2 regions of the Klebsiella quasivariicola genome follow, and region 2 is predicted to be linked to the other one. Evidence: predicted binding sites of a transcription regulator. Region 2 holds the regulator's gene; the other holds the start of a gene.
The links. The regulator Fur, encoded in region 2, represses iron uptake genes when iron is present. The targets are predictions, from matches to a motif close to ATAATAATGAGAACNACTATCAA.
Positions count from the first base shown of each region.

Region 1 (7,336 bases), 2.3 Mb from region 2:
TCCATGACGCCTTTAGCAATCAGCGCGCCGGCGAGCAGCAGCAGGCTGTCTCCCGGTAAAAAGGAAGCGGGCAGCAGCCCGTTTTCCAGAAACAGGGTCGCGAACATAACCAGATATACAACGCCCACAACGTGAGGGTTCGCCAATGCGGCAAAATCATGTTGCCACAGCGCGGCGACAATCTCTTGAATGACAACCATGGACTTTCCTAAGTGGTACCGTATTGTTGACTAGTGTACTCCTGAAGAGACCCGAGCACCTTGATCCCGGGCGCAACAAAAGCGGCCGCTTTGCTAAAAAGCGTCCGCTATTGTTGCCACTGACTGTCACTTTACACGATACGCGCGAAGCCCGCTGCTAAATCCGCCTGCAGATCGTCAACATTTTCGAGACCAATGTGCAGGCGGATCAGGGTTCCGCTGAAGTCGACTTCAGCATCTGGTCGAATGTGGGCGATTTGCTCCGGCTGGTTGGCCAGAATCAGCGACTCAAAGCCGCCCCACGAATAGGCCATGCTGAACAGGCTGAAGTTGTCGAGATACTCCGCCAGCTCGGCGTCATTGAGACGCTTGTTAAGCACAAACGAGAACAGCCCGCTGCTGCCGGTAAAATCGCGCTTCCAGAACTCATGGCCTTTACTGCCGGGCAGGGCGGGATGGTTAACCCGCGCCACCTGCGGATGCTGGGCCAGCCATTCGGCGATGCGCAGGCTGCTTTCATGGTGCTGACGCAGGCGCACGCCCAGGGTGCGCAGGCCGCGGCTGGTCATATAGGCGGTATCGGCGTCCAGCATTTGTCCCATCAGATAGGCATTCTCACGCAGCTGCGGCCAGCAGCGCGCGTTCGCCACCGCGGTGCCCACCATGGCGTCGGAATGGCCAATCAGGTATTTGGTGCCTGCCTGGATGGAAATATCGATGCCAAAATCCAGCGCTTTAAACAGGATCCCCGCCGCCCAGGTGTTATCGATCATGATAATGGCTTCCGGCGCAACTTTACGCACGGCAGCGACAATCGCCGGCACATCATGCACTTCCATGGTGATCGAGCCGGGTGATTCAAGGAACACCACGCGGGTTTCAGGGCGAACCAGATGGGCAATATCGGCGCCGATAAGGGGATCGAACCAGCTGGTGGTAACGCCGAGTTTGGCGAGAATTTTGGTGCAAAAGTCCTGGCTTGGCTCATAGGCGGTATTGGTCATCAGCACATGGTCGCCCTGTTCGACAAACGCCAGAATGGTGTTGGCCACCGCCGCGGCGCCGCAGGGGAAGAGGGCGCAGCCGGCGCCGCCTTCCAGCTCGCACATCGCCTCCTGCAGCGAGAAGTGGGTCAGGGTGCCGCGACGCCCGTAGAACAGCTCGCCGTTGGCCCGGTTACGGGTGGCGTGTTTTTTGGCTTCCACGGTGTCGAAAACCAGTGAGGACGCGCGCTGGATCACGCTGTTCACTGAGCCCTGGGTGTACTTTTTGCTCCGCCCGGCGTTGACCAGGGCGGTATCAAGATGTTTATCAGCCATGTTGATGAACCTGTTTTTATACGTCTGGACGTCTAAACTAACATGAATCTTCTTTTCTGTACCAGCAGGGTGCCGATACAGGCGAAAATTTTACCAGGCCCGCGGTTAGCCGCTTTTTTACTGCGTAAGCGCAAGGAAAATAAACGTGATTTGCTGCACAGTGTAAATACTAATGAGAACCACTATCAATTCGATGTCGTTTTGATATTATTGTGGGCAGATTTTGTGATTATCGTCGTGGAGATAGAGCGTGGGTAATAATTTGATGCAGGCGGATCTCTCCGTTTGGGGTATGTATCATCATGCCGATATTGTCGTTAAGGTGGTGATGATTGGCCTGATTCTGGCGTCGGTCGTCACCTGGGCCATCTTTTTCGGCAAAGGGGCGGAAATCCTCGCCAGCAAGCGTCGCCTCAAGCGCGAACAGCAGCAGCTGGCGGAAGCCCGCTCTCTCGATCAGGCCAGCGATATCGCCAGCGCCTTCGAGGCGAAAAGCCTCACCACCCAGCTTATTAACGAAGCGCAGAACGAACTCGAACTTTCTGCCGGTGCGGAAGATAACGAAGGTATCAAGGAACGAACCGGTTTCCGCCTTGAGCGCCGCGTCGCCGCGGTCGGTCGCCATATGGGGCGTGGCAACGGTTATCTGGCCACCATCGGCGCCATTTCGCCGTTCGTGGGTCTGTTCGGTACCGTCTGGGGCATCATGAACAGTTTTATCGGCATCGCCCAGACTCAGACCACCAACCTTGCGGTGGTAGCGCCGGGTATCGCGGAAGCGCTGCTGGCGACGGCCATCGGCCTGTTCGCCGCCATCCCGGCGGTGGTCATCTATAACATCTTTGCCCGCATGATCGGCAGCTACAAGGCCTCGCTCGGCGACGTCGCCGCTCAGGTACTCCTGCTGCAAAGCCGCGATCTGGACCTCAGCGCCAGCGGCGTGAAGCCGGTGCGCAGCGCGCAGAAATTACGGGTAGGTTGATCGGCTATGGCGATGCGTCTTAATGAAAATCTGGACGATAACGGTGAAATGCATGAGATCAACGTGACGCCGTTTATCGACGTCATGCTGGTTCTGCTGATTATCTTCATGGTGGCCGCGCCGCTGGCGACGGTTGACGTGAAGGTCAATCTGCCGGCTTCCTCCAGCCAGCCGCAACCGCGACCGGAAAAACCTATCTACCTGTCGGTGAAGGCGGATAAAAGCATGTTCCTCGGCAACGACCCGGTGACCGAAGCGAATATGATTAACGCCCTGGATAGCCTTACCGCCGGCAAAAAAGATACCACCGTCTTCTTCCGCGCGGATAAAACCGTGGATTACGAGACGATGATGAAAGTGATGGATACCCTGCATCAGGCGGGCTATCTCAAGATCGGGCTGGTGGGCGAAGAGACCGTCAAAGCCAAATAACCCGATTATGTCCCTGAAAAGGCTGGCCGCGCGCCGGCCTTTTTTATGGCCGTCTGCCGGCGAAGTGTTGGCATGGCGTTGCCATCACGTTATCTGTCTGGGATATAATGTCGCTTCTTTTTGTTAACTGACAGGATCTTATGGAACGCTTTCTGGAAAACGCTATGTACGCTTCGCGCTGGCTGCTGGCGCCGGTTTATTTTGGCCTCTCGCTCGGTCTGATTGCGCTGACCATCAAATTTTTTCAGGAGATCTTCCACATACTGCCGCATATTTTTAGCGTCAGTGAGTCGGATATGATTCTGACCCTGCTGTCGCTGGTGGATATGACCCTGGTGGGCGGTTTGCTGGTGATGGTGATGTTCTCTGGATATGAAAATTTTGTCTCGCAGCTGGATATTAATGAGGGTAAAGAAAAACTCAGCTGGCTGGGCAAAATGGACGCGACTTCGCTGAAAAATAAGGTTGCCGCCTCCATCGTGGCGATCTCCTCTATTCACCTGCTGCGGGTGTTTATGGATGCGAAAAACGTCCCGGACAATAAGCTGATGTGGTACGTGATTATCCACCTGACCTTCGTGCTGTCGGCCTTTGTGATGGGCTACCTTGATCGTCTGACCAAAGTGAAACACTGATCCCTTCTCTCCCGGCGGTGTTAGCCGCTGGGCTGTTTCTCCCCGTTTCATGCTTTTCTGGGCTGGCGTATGCCCGAGCTTCTGCTTTGCTTAAAGGGCGCTTAACAACGGAGGCAGGGTGATGACGCGATTAACGGCCAAAGATTTCCCGCAGCAGTTGCTCGAGTATTATGACTACTATGCCCACGGCAAAATCAGTAAACGCGAGTTTCTCCGGCTGGCGGGGAAATATACTGTCGGCGGGATGACCGCGCTGGCGCTGTTTAATCTGCTGAAGCCCGACTATGCCCTGGCAGAGCAGGTACCGTTCACCGACCCGGATATCCGCCCGGAGTATATTCATTATCCCTCTCCTGACGGTCACGGCGAAGTGCGGGCTTACCTGGTGACGCCGACAAAAATAGCCGACAAAGCGCCCGCCGTTGTGGTGGTACACGAGAACCGCGGCCTGAATCCCTATATTGAAGACGTAGCCCGACGGGTAGCGAAAGCGGGGTACATCGCGCTGGCGCCGGATGGCCTGAGCGCCGTCGGCGGCTATCCGGGGAATGATGATGAAGGCCGGGCGCTCCAGCAGAAAGTCGATCCCGTGAAGCTGATGAATGATTTTTTTGCGGCGGTCGCGTTTATGGCGAAGCATCCCCAGGCGACGGGGAAGGTCGGTATCACCGGGTTTTGTTACGGCGGCGGCGTCAGCAACGCGGCGGCGGTCGCCATTCCGGAGCTGGCCTGTGCGGTGCCGTTTTACGGTCGCCAGCCGCCGCTGAAGGAGGTCGATAAAATTAAAGCGCCGCTGCTGCTGCACTATGCCGGCCTCGATCGCGGCATTAATGAAGGCTGGCCCGCCTATGAACAGGCGTTGAAGGAACACCATAAAGTCTACGAGGCCTATTTCTATCAGGGCGTGAATCACGGCTTTCATAATGATTCCACGCCACGCTACGATCGGGCTGCGGCTGATCTGGCCTGGCAACGCACGCTGGCATGGTTTGAGAAGTATTTACGCTAGCGCAAACGTCATAAATAGCGCTATCGCTCGCTCAAAAAAACGCTATATAATTTATTATATAACGATTGGGAGGGCGCGATGGAAAATCATTTTGGTAAAGGGTTACTGGCGGGGCTTGAGGCCTCCTGTGCCAATACGGCGAGCCAGGCAGCAGACTTTTGCAACGATTATAAGCGTGGGTTTGTGCTGGGGTATTCGCAGCGCATGTTTGAAAAAACCGGTGATCGTCAGCTCAGCGCGTGGGAGGCGGGGATCCTGACCCGTCGCTATGGCCTTGACAGAGATATGGTGATGGATTTCTTCAAAGAAGGTGGGTCGGGTATGGCGATGCGCTATTTTCTGGCGGGCTATCGGCTGGAAAGCTAAACAGGACGTCTTCGCAGGCGGAACCGTCCTGTAGTGGGAACCCTTTCCCGTCAGCGGGAAAGGGCGAAGACCTTACGCCTGGCGCTTATCTTCCGTTTGGGTGTCAAAGTCGCGGGCGTCGTGGCGCTCATGCAGCTGCTCATTGAGCGGGCCGTTGGTGCGGTTGACGATGCGTCCGCGCTTGACGGCCGGGCGGTTGCCGACATCCTGCGCCCAGCGCAGCACGTTTTTATAGCTCCCGGCGTCGAGGAACTCCGCCGCGTTATAGACATTGCCCAGCACCACGTTGCCATACCACGGCCAGATAGCCATATCGGCGATGGTGTACTCTTCTCCAGCCACATAGCGGCCGCGGGCGAGCTGTTTATCCAGCACGTCGAGCTGGCGTTTGGCTTCCATCGTAAAGCGGTCGATCGCGTACTCGATCTTCACTGGCGCATAGTTATAGAAGTGGCCGAAGCCGCCGCCGAGGAACGGCGCCGCGCCCTGCAGCCAGAACAGCCAGTTAAGAGTTTCAGTGCGACCGGCAGGATCTTTCGGCAGGAAGAAACCAAATTTTTCCGCTAAATACAGGAGAATGCTGCCTGACTCAAATACCCGGGTCGGCGGCGTGGTGGAATGGTCGCTGAGGGCCGGGATCTTCGAGTTCGGGTTGATCTCGACAAAGCCGCTGGAAAACTGATCCCCTTCGCCAATGCGTATCAGCCAGGCGTCGTATTCCGCGCCGCTGACGCCCAGCGCCAGCAGCTCTTCCAGCATAATCGTCACCTTCTGGCCGTTGGGCGTGCCGAGTGAGTATAGCTGGAGCGGATGGGTTCCCACCGGCAGGACACGCTCATGGGTCGCGCCGGAAACGGGACGGTTGATGTTGGCGAACGCGCCGCCGCTGTTTTGCTTCCATTCCCACACTTTTGGTGGCTGGTAGTTTTGCTCTGACATGCTGGTTTGCCTTTTTCGTGGATGTACAAAAAGTGTAGCAGGTGACCTCAGGCCATAATCCGCGCGGCCCACACGCTGACATCATCGCCGCTGCCCAGATCCGGCTGCACCAGGCCGTTGACCATAAAGGTCGGCGAGACATGGATACCGTTCTGACGGGCATATTTACTGTGCCACTTGATCACGTCCTGCAGCTCCGGGCGGGCAAAGGCAGCCCCCAGCAGCACGTGACTGTAGCGTTCAATGCGCTCAATGATTTGCTGCGGCGTGGCGTTCATGTTCGGCCCGCTGCAGTGATCGGTAAACTCAAACTCTTCCCGATGGTCGGCCACGGCCTGCATCACCTTATGCGCCTGCTCTCTGCCATGCGGCAGGGTGGACGCGGCGAGGATGCAGCGGACAATCACCCCGGAGAACAGATGCCACGGCTGCGACTGCAGACGTATTTTGATGGTCACGTTATCGGCGCCGACCTCATCGAGCAGATCGTCGAGTTTATTAAACGCGCGGACAGAGTAAGGGCAGGTGGGCTCAAGGAACACCTCAAACGTCCGCGGGCCGTGTCCCCAGACCAGCGGTTGGGCATTCAGATGCGAGGGTGTGCTCATTGTCGACTCCTGATGTTGCGTTGTTTTTTTGTTATATCACCGATAACGATATCACTTTTGTTTCCGGCTGCAGGGTTATTTTCCTTAACGGCACGATTAGCGAAACGAATGAGTGGTATCATCGTGACACCTCTGTCTGGTAAGTGCCTGCGGCAGGATAAGAAGAGGGAGTTTTGTTTCGCCAACTGCCCGGGCTGCATTAATTTGAGGTCAGGCTAAATGAGCAAAGGATCCACAAGCAGTGACGCCCCGTTTGGGACATTGTTAGGCTACGCACCCGGCGGCGTAGCGATTTATTCATCAAATTACAGTAGCTTAAATCCGCAGGACTACCCGGATGACGCGACGTTTCGCAGCTACATCGGCAATGAGTATATGGGGCATAAATGGCAGTGCGTTGAATTTGCGCGCCGCTTTCTGTTCCTGACCTACGGGTTTGTCTTTACCGACGTGGGGATGGCCTATGAAATCTTCTCCCTGCGTTTCCTGCGCGAAGTGGTCAATGACAACATTCTGCCGCTGCAGGCATTCGCCAATGGCTCCCGCCGTCCGCCTATCGCCGGTTCGCTGCTGATCTGGCAGAAGGGCGGCGAGTTTAAGCACACCGGCCACGTCGCGGTAATCACCCAGCTTGTGGGCAATAAAGTGCGTATCGCCGAGCAGAACGTCATTCACTCGCCGCTGCCGCAGGGCCAGCAGTGGACCCGCGAGCTGACCCTTGAGGTCAAAGACGGCCGGTACACCATCAAAGATACCTTTGCCGATACCGAAATTTTAGGCTGGATGATCCAGACCGCCGATACCGAACACAGCCTGCCGCAGCCGGTGCTGCCGGGTGAGGCGATG
Region 1 covers NZ_CP022823.1:724,519-731,854, forward strand. Annotated here, with positions in the region: gene yghB (DedA family general envelope maintenance protein YghB) at 1-200, opposite strand, end outside; gene metC (cystathionine beta-lyase) at 332-1,519, opposite strand; gene exbB (tol-pal system-associated acyl-CoA thioesterase) at 1,770-2,501, shown strand; gene exbD (TonB system transport protein ExbD) at 2,508-2,933, shown strand; gene B8P98_RS03705 (TIGR00645 family protein) at 3,074-3,568, shown strand; gene yghX (YghX family hydrolase) at 3,690-4,577, shown strand; gene B8P98_RS03715 (DUF2623 family protein) at 4,656-4,943, shown strand; gene yghU (glutathione-dependent disulfide-bond oxidoreductase) at 5,016-5,882, opposite strand; gene B8P98_RS03725 (DsbA family protein) at 5,930-6,490, opposite strand; gene B8P98_RS30365 (hypothetical protein) at 6,511-6,633, shown strand; gene gss (bifunctional glutathionylspermidine amidase/synthase) at 6,710-7,336, shown strand, end outside.
Region 1: exbB (tol-pal system-associated acyl-CoA thioesterase) is a predicted target of Fur. The motif match lies at 1,686-1,708, and genes of this name have one in related genera.

Region 2 (7,336 bases):
ATTATCGGCGGGCCATTCGCCACGATCGTTCTGCCCCCAGGCCTCGCGCAGCCATTCGCGGTTGGATTCAAATCCGCCGGCGGCGAGGACGCAGCTTTTCGCGACAATCCGTTCCTCGCCTGCCAGCGCGGCAACAAATTCCCCGTTGCGCAGTTCCAGGGCCTGCACCGGCGTGTTGTAGCGGATCTGCACCCCCATCTGCTCCGCGCTGCGGTAATAGGCATTGACCAGCGCTTTGCCGCCGCCCATAAAAAAGGCGTTGGTGCGGGCAACGTGCAGAGCGCCCGAGAGCGGCGGCTGAAAGTTAACCCCATGCTGGCGCATCCAGTCGCGGCACTGTGACGAGGTACGGATCACCAGCCGGGCCAGCGCTTCGTTGGTGTTCCCCTCGGTGACGCGCAGCAGATCCTGCCAATACTCTTCTTCCGGATAGCTGTCGACCAGCACGTCCTGCGGCGCATCGTGCATACAGCGCAGGTTACGGGTGTGCTGCGAGTTGCCGCCGCGCCACTCCCGCGGCGCCGCCTCCAGCAGCAGCACCGAGGCGCCGGCCTCCCGGGCGGTTAAGGCGGCGCATAGCGCGGCATTGCCGCCGCCAATCACCAGTACATCCACCATTATCGGCTCCCTTACAATTTAATTAATTGTTAAATTTGTAATGGGAATGTAGGCGGTAACGGCGACAGAGCGCTATGGCGTAGTGCTAAAGAGGGGTTTAGTTGGTGTAAAGGGTAGCGCCCGGCCAGCGGCCAGACTCCACCAGCTGACGCATGACTTTGCTCAGTATTACCCGTGCGGCAAGCCCTGCCGGGGTGAGCTCATCATCGGACAGGCTGACCAGAAAGTTGGGGCGACTCAGCACCGGATTGGCGACGCCGATCACTCTTAGCGCCTGATGGTCGAGATGGGAGATGGCGGCCCCGGGCTGAAGAGTGGCGCCCAGTCCGCTGCGCACGGCCTGCATCAGCAGGGCCAGGCCGTCAATCTCCGCCACCACCTCAACGCTGAGATGATGCTGCTGGCAAACCGCCTCCAGCCGGCCGCGCAGGCCGTGGCCCTGGCTTGGCATAATCAGCGGCAGGGTGGCGAGCTGGTCGGGGGTGATATGGTCATCCTGCAGGGGGGCTAACAGCGCATGGCTGCCAATCAGGAACAGGCGCTCTTCCAGCAGCGGTCTGGCGCTCCAGCGCAGGATCTTCTCCTGCTGGAAAACGATAGCAAAATCGAGCTGGCGAGTGTTGATCATCCGTTCCAGATTGCCGGAAAGGCTTTCCACCAGATGCAGGCGCACGTCGGGGTAGCTTTCGCGCATCGCATTGATGAACGGAACGCCGAGAACGGAGGCGGTGCTGGGGGCCATGCCAACGCTGACGTGGCCCGACAGGCGCGCCTCGCGGGCGGCGAGGATGGCATCATCGGCATGGCGCAGCGCCAGCTGCGCCTGGGAGTAGAAAGCAAGGCCCGCGCTGGTGGGCGTGACCCCGCGGGAGGTCCGCTGCAGCAGGCGAATGGCCAGTTCGTTTTCCAGGCGCGCGATCTGCTGGCTAAGCGCCGAGACGCCGATATTGAGATCGAGCGCAGCGCGCCCCATGCTGCCGGTTTCCACAATGCGCACAAAGTAGCGTAGCTGGCGAAGTTCCATATCAACTCTCCGGACAAAGCGGGGACGAGGAAGGTTATCCCAGGGGACTGAGCGGGAAGCGCGGCAGAAGCGCCCATAAAAAAGCCAACCGGCAGGTTGGCTTTTCAGAGCAGACGACGCGGGGAATTACTTTTCCACTGCGTCGTGGGCGTGTTCGTCCTCGCGGCAATCCCCTTCCGCACAGTGACCGTACAGATACAGACTGTGGTTGGTCAGGCGGATGCCGTGACGGGAAGCGATTTCACGCTGGCGCGCTTCAATAGAGTCATCACTGAATTCGATCACTTTGCCGCAGTCGAGGCAGATCAGGTGATCGTGGTGATGCTGCTGGGTCAGTTCGAAAACGGATTTTCCGCCTTCAAAATTATGACGAGTCACGATACCGGCGTCATCAAACTGGTTAAGGACGCGGTAAACGGTCGCCAGACCAATCTCTTCGCCCATGTCGATCAGGCGTTTATATAAGTCTTCCGCACTGACATGATGGTTATCCGGTTCCTGCAGCACTTCGAGGATTTTCAGTCGAGGAAGTGTGACTTTCAGGCCAGCCTTCTTTAATGCGGTATTGTTGTCAGTCATGCGGAATCTGTCCTGTTGCTAAACGATCTACTTCCTTCAACGGAAGTCATACAGAAATTAACCCGACGTAATGCGTCTCATTATAGAACTGCCACTGGTAAATGAAAACTGCAAGCATCAGGCCTGGTTTGCTGTCAAAAACGAGGCACCAGCTACAAACTGCGTCACGTGCCTCGTAGAATCAGAGGACATTGTACAGATATGTGATTAAAAGTTAAAAACTTGTAGCTATTAGTTTGATTGCTTTTGTCTATTAATGCGACGCAACTCAATAGTTACGCCGCTTAATCATCAGGCGTTTTTGATTTCTTCAAGGTGCAGCTCTTCGGCAACCTGCTTCACCCACTTCTCCACGCGCTCGTTGGTCAGCTCCGGCTGGCGGTCTTCATCGATGGCGAGGCCGACGAAGTGGTCGTCATCCGCCAGGCCTTTGGAAGCCTCAAAATGATACCCGGCCGTCGGCCAGTGACCGACGATGGTCGCGCCGCGTGGCTCAATGATGTCGCGGATGGTGCCCAGCGCGTCGCAGAAGTATTCTGCGTAGTCTTCCTGGTCGCCGCAGCCGAACAGCGCCACCAGTTTGCCATTAAAGTCGATCTCTTCCAGCGTCGGGAAGAAGTCGTCCCAGTCACACTGCGCTTCCCCGTAGTACCAGGTCGGGATGCCGAGCAGCAGGATGTCGTGGGCTTCCAGGTCTTCTTTGCTGCTTTTGGCAATGTCGTGAACATCAGCAACATCTTTACCAAGCTGCTTTTGAATCATTTTTGCAATATTTTCGGTGTTGCCGGTGTCGCTGCCAAAAAAGATGCCGATGATTGCCATGAGTAAAATAACCTCTTGAAACTTAAATGATGTGGTAGGGACGCGATGCCCATAGATAACGGCAATCATAGCAGAACAGGCAAGGGCGCGGAAACAGCAATCACGCCCGACTGCACACTCTGCTACATGAATGCGGGTTTTTCGCGGAAAGTTAGACTTTTCCCTGGCTGCGCAGGGCGGTTAATTGCGTCATCAGCATCTCTTCGATGAGATCGCTGCGGCTCATATTACGCGCTTCCGCCAGCTCGTTGAGCGCATCGACCGCATCCGCGTTGAGTTTTAACTCGACGCGCTTCAGCCCGCGCACTTTATCGCGTTTCAGCTGATTACGTTTGTTGATGCGCAGTTGTTCATCGCGCGACAGCGGATTGGTTTTCGGTCTTCCCGGGCGACGCTCGTTTGCGAACAAATCTAATGTCGTACGGTCCGTTTGTTCTTTTGCCATGATTCTGAGTGACTTCGGGGAAACAAGCAGCCGGGCTCTAGCCGGCGCAGATAGCGCGCCATCATACATCAGGCGAACGGCTGCGCCAACGACCGCGGGCATTCTGCGGCGCGGTCGGGCATATTTTAGCCAATCAGACGGCGATGCTCATCAGGTAACGACGGATCGCGCGTAATACCGCCTCGGGTTTCTCGGCATGGACCCAGTGTCCGGCGCCGGCGATGACGTGGGCCCGCGCCTGCGGGAACTGGGCCAGCAGCGCTTCACGGTAGGCATCGGTCACATAGGGCGAGTTGCCGCCGGGAATAAACTGCGTCGGGTGTGGCCAGGCCGGAATGGTTTCCCAGCCGACAATATGCGGATACTGGTCCCACAGCACCGGCACGTTGAAGCGCCAGTCGCCGTCGACGAAGGATTTCAGCAGGAACTGAATTACCCCTTCCTCCTGCAGATGCTCGCGCATCACCTGCGCTGCCTGCCGGCGGGTGCTGGCGGCGGATTCGCTGACGGCGCGGATAGCGGCGAAGATCTCATCATGGCGGCGTACGTGATAATCCACCGGCGCGATATCGATCGCCACCAGTCCGCTGATGCGTTCCGGCGCCAGGGCGGTGAGCGCCATCACCGCTTTGCCGCCCATCGAATGGCCGATAAAGGTGGCGCGCTCAATCTGGTGCGCGTCAAGCGTATCGAGCAGATCCTGCGCCATGGCGGGGTAGGTCATCTCTGGCGACCGCGGCGATAATCCGTGGTTGCGCATATCGACCTGCACAATATCGTGGTCGGCGATCAGGTCGCGGGCGAGGATGCCCAGGTTGTCCAGGCTGCCAAACAGACCGTGGACCAGCACGATCGGGGAGTGGTTGTGCGAATTCTGTGCAGATTGCGCTCGGCTATTTAATTTCATGGCAAAGTTCTTTTTTTCGCTCCGTCGGGTTAGGGTATTATGTTGGACATTCTGCCATCCGGCTGCAAGACCCAGAAGTTTTCTGAGTTTTACCGCCATCCTGGTTTGACGCTATCCGCGGTTGGGATTTGTACTTATAATCCCAACGATTTGTATTCAGAAAAGATATCGCACTGGATTAAGATGAAAACAATTGAAGTTGATGATGAACTCTATCGCTATATTGCCAGCCACACTCTGCATATCGGCGAGAGCGCATCCGACATTTTACGGCGCATGCTGAAATTTTCCGCCGTTTCCCAACCGGCTACACCGGTCAGCAAAGCCGCGCCGGCACTGGTGCCAGCGCCTGCCGTTGAGGTGAAAGCCGCTAACCCGGTGAAAGATAAAGTCCGCGCCATGCGCGAGCTGCTGTTATCTGATGAATACGCCGAGCAGAAGCGTGCGGTGAACCGTTTTATGCTGGTGTTGACGACCCTCTACTCCCTGGACAGTCAGGCATTTGCTGAGGCCACCGAGTCTCTGCATGGCCGCACGCGCGTCTACTTCGCGGAAGATGCGCGTACGCTGCTGAAAAGCGGCAACCAGACCAAACCGAAACAGGTTCCTGGTACCCCGTGGTGGGTTATCACCAATACCAATACCGGCCGTAAATGCAGCATGATCGAGCACATCATGCAGTCGATGCAGTTCCCTGCGGAGCTGATTGAGAAGGTTTGCGGCACGATCTAGTTTTTTAACATTTGCACCAGAAGGATCAGGCAATGGCAATCGATAAACGTGCGGGGCAGCCTGCGCAACAGAGTGATTTGATTAACGTCGCCCAACTGACTGCTCAGTACTATGTGCTGAAGCCTGAAGTCGGTAATGCGGAGCATGCGGTAAAATTCGGTACCTCTGGCCATCGCGGTAGCGCGGCGCGCCACAACTTCAACGAACCGCATATCCTGGCCATCGCCCAGGCCATTGCGGAAGATCGTGCGAAGAACGGGATCACCGGGCCGTGCTATGTCGGCAAAGATACCCACGCCCTTTCCGAGCCGGCGTTTATCTCGGTGCTGGAAGTGTTAACCGCCAACGGCGTTGACGTGATCGTGCAGGAAAACAACGGTTTCACCCCGACGCCGGCGGTTTCCAACGCGATTCTGGTGCATAACAAAAAAGGCGGTCCGCTGGCGGACGGCATTGTGATCACCCCGTCACATAACCCGCCGGAAGATGGTGGTATCAAGTACAACCCGCCAAACGGCGGCCCGGCGGATACCAACGTCACCAAAGTGGTGGAAAACCGCGCCAACGAACTGCTGGCCGCCGGCCTGCAGGGCGTGAAACGCATTTCTCTGGACGCGGCGCTGGCTTCTGGCCACGTTAAAGAACAGGATCTGGTGCAGCCGTTCATCGAAGGCCTGGCGGATATCGTCGACATGGCGGCGATCCAGAAAGCCGGCCTGACGCTGGGCGTCGATCCGCTGGGCGGGTCCGGTATCGAATACTGGAAACGCATTGGCGAGCACTACAAGCTCAATCTGACCATTGTCAACGATCAGGTGGATCAGACCTTCCGCTTTATGCACCTCGATAAAGACGGCGCCATCCGTATGGACTGCTCCTCGGAGTGTGCGATGGCGGGCCTGCTGGCGCTGCGCGATAAGTTCGACCTGGCGTTTGCTAACGATCCGGATTACGACCGTCACGGGATTGTCACCCCGGCCGGGCTGATGAACCCGAACCACTACCTGGCGGTGGCGATTAACTACCTGTTCCAGCATCGTCCGCAGTGGGGCAAAGAGGTGGCAGTCGGTAAAACGCTGGTCTCCTCCGCGATGATTGACCGCGTGGTGAACGATCTGGGCCGCAAGCTGGTGGAAGTGCCGGTGGGCTTTAAGTGGTTCGTTGACGGCCTGTTCGACGGCAGCTTCGGCTTCGGCGGCGAAGAGAGCGCCGGGGCCTCCTTCCTGCGCTTCGACGGCACGCCGTGGTCGACCGATAAAGACGGCATCATCATGTGCCTGCTGGCGGCGGAAATCACCGCCGTCACCGGGAAAAACCCGCAGGAGCATTACAACGAGCTGGCGGAACGCTTCGGTGCGCCGAGCTATAACCGTCTGCAGGCTTCCGCGACCTCCGCGCAGAAAGCGGCGCTGTCCAAGCTCTCTCCGGAAATGGTCAGCGCCGATACGCTGGCGGGCGATCCGATCACTGCCCGTCTGACCGCGGCGCCGGGCAACGGGGCGGCGATTGGCGGTCTGAAGGTGATGACCGACAACGGCTGGTTCGCGGCGCGTCCGTCAGGCACCGAAGATGCCTACAAGATCTACTGCGAAAGCTTCCTCGGCGAAGAACATCGCAAGCTGATTGAAAAAGAAGCGGTAGAGATTGTCAGTGAAGTGCTGAAGAACGCGTAACTACGCACTACTCTCAGGCCCCTTGCGGGCCTGATTTTTTTCGCAAGGATAGCGATGAAAATACAACGGAAGTCCCTGTTTTTGTTCTGGGCGTGGATGGATCTCTTTTTCGTCCTGCAATTCTTATGGTGGAATATTTCCCACCGCCGTCTCCCTTTCTACGACGACATGCTGGCGTATCTTCAGCTGTTGCACACCTGGGGCTCCGCGGCGGTCTGGCTCTATCCGCTGAATGTTCTGCTGATTATCAGCATCCCGCTGTCGATGATCCTTTTTTTCCGCCAGAGCCGCTATGCGCTGTGGCTGGCCTGGGGGCAGGCGCCGCTCAGGCTGGTGTTTATGCAGCCTTCGCTGTCGCTGGGTCTGTGGCTGATTCAGGCTGCCGGCGTCAGGCATGTAGCGATCCTGGCCGGTTTTCTGCTGCTCTCTGAAGGGCTGAAAATCGCCAGCCTCTGGTACTGCAGAGGCGGGGCTCAGGGCATAAAGCGATAGCCAATGCCGGTTTCGGTCAGCAAATGCTGCGGCCGTGCCGGATC
Region 2 covers NZ_CP022823.1:3,977,372-3,984,707, reverse strand. Annotated here, with positions in the region: gene tcuA (FAD-dependent tricarballylate dehydrogenase TcuA) at 1-618, opposite strand, end outside; gene tcuR (tricarballylate utilization LysR family transcriptional regulator TcuR) at 716-1,642, opposite strand; gene fur (ferric iron uptake transcriptional regulator) at 1,769-2,221, opposite strand; gene fldA (flavodoxin FldA) at 2,513-3,043, opposite strand; gene ybfE (LexA regulated protein) at 3,195-3,488, opposite strand; gene ybfF (esterase) at 3,622-4,395, opposite strand; gene seqA (replication initiation negative regulator SeqA) at 4,579-5,127, shown strand; gene pgm (phosphoglucomutase (alpha-D-glucose-1,6-bisphosphate-dependent)) at 5,160-6,800, shown strand; gene B8P98_RS20100 (hypothetical protein) at 6,855-7,292, shown strand; gene kdpE (two-component system response regulator KdpE) at 7,274-7,336, opposite strand, start outside.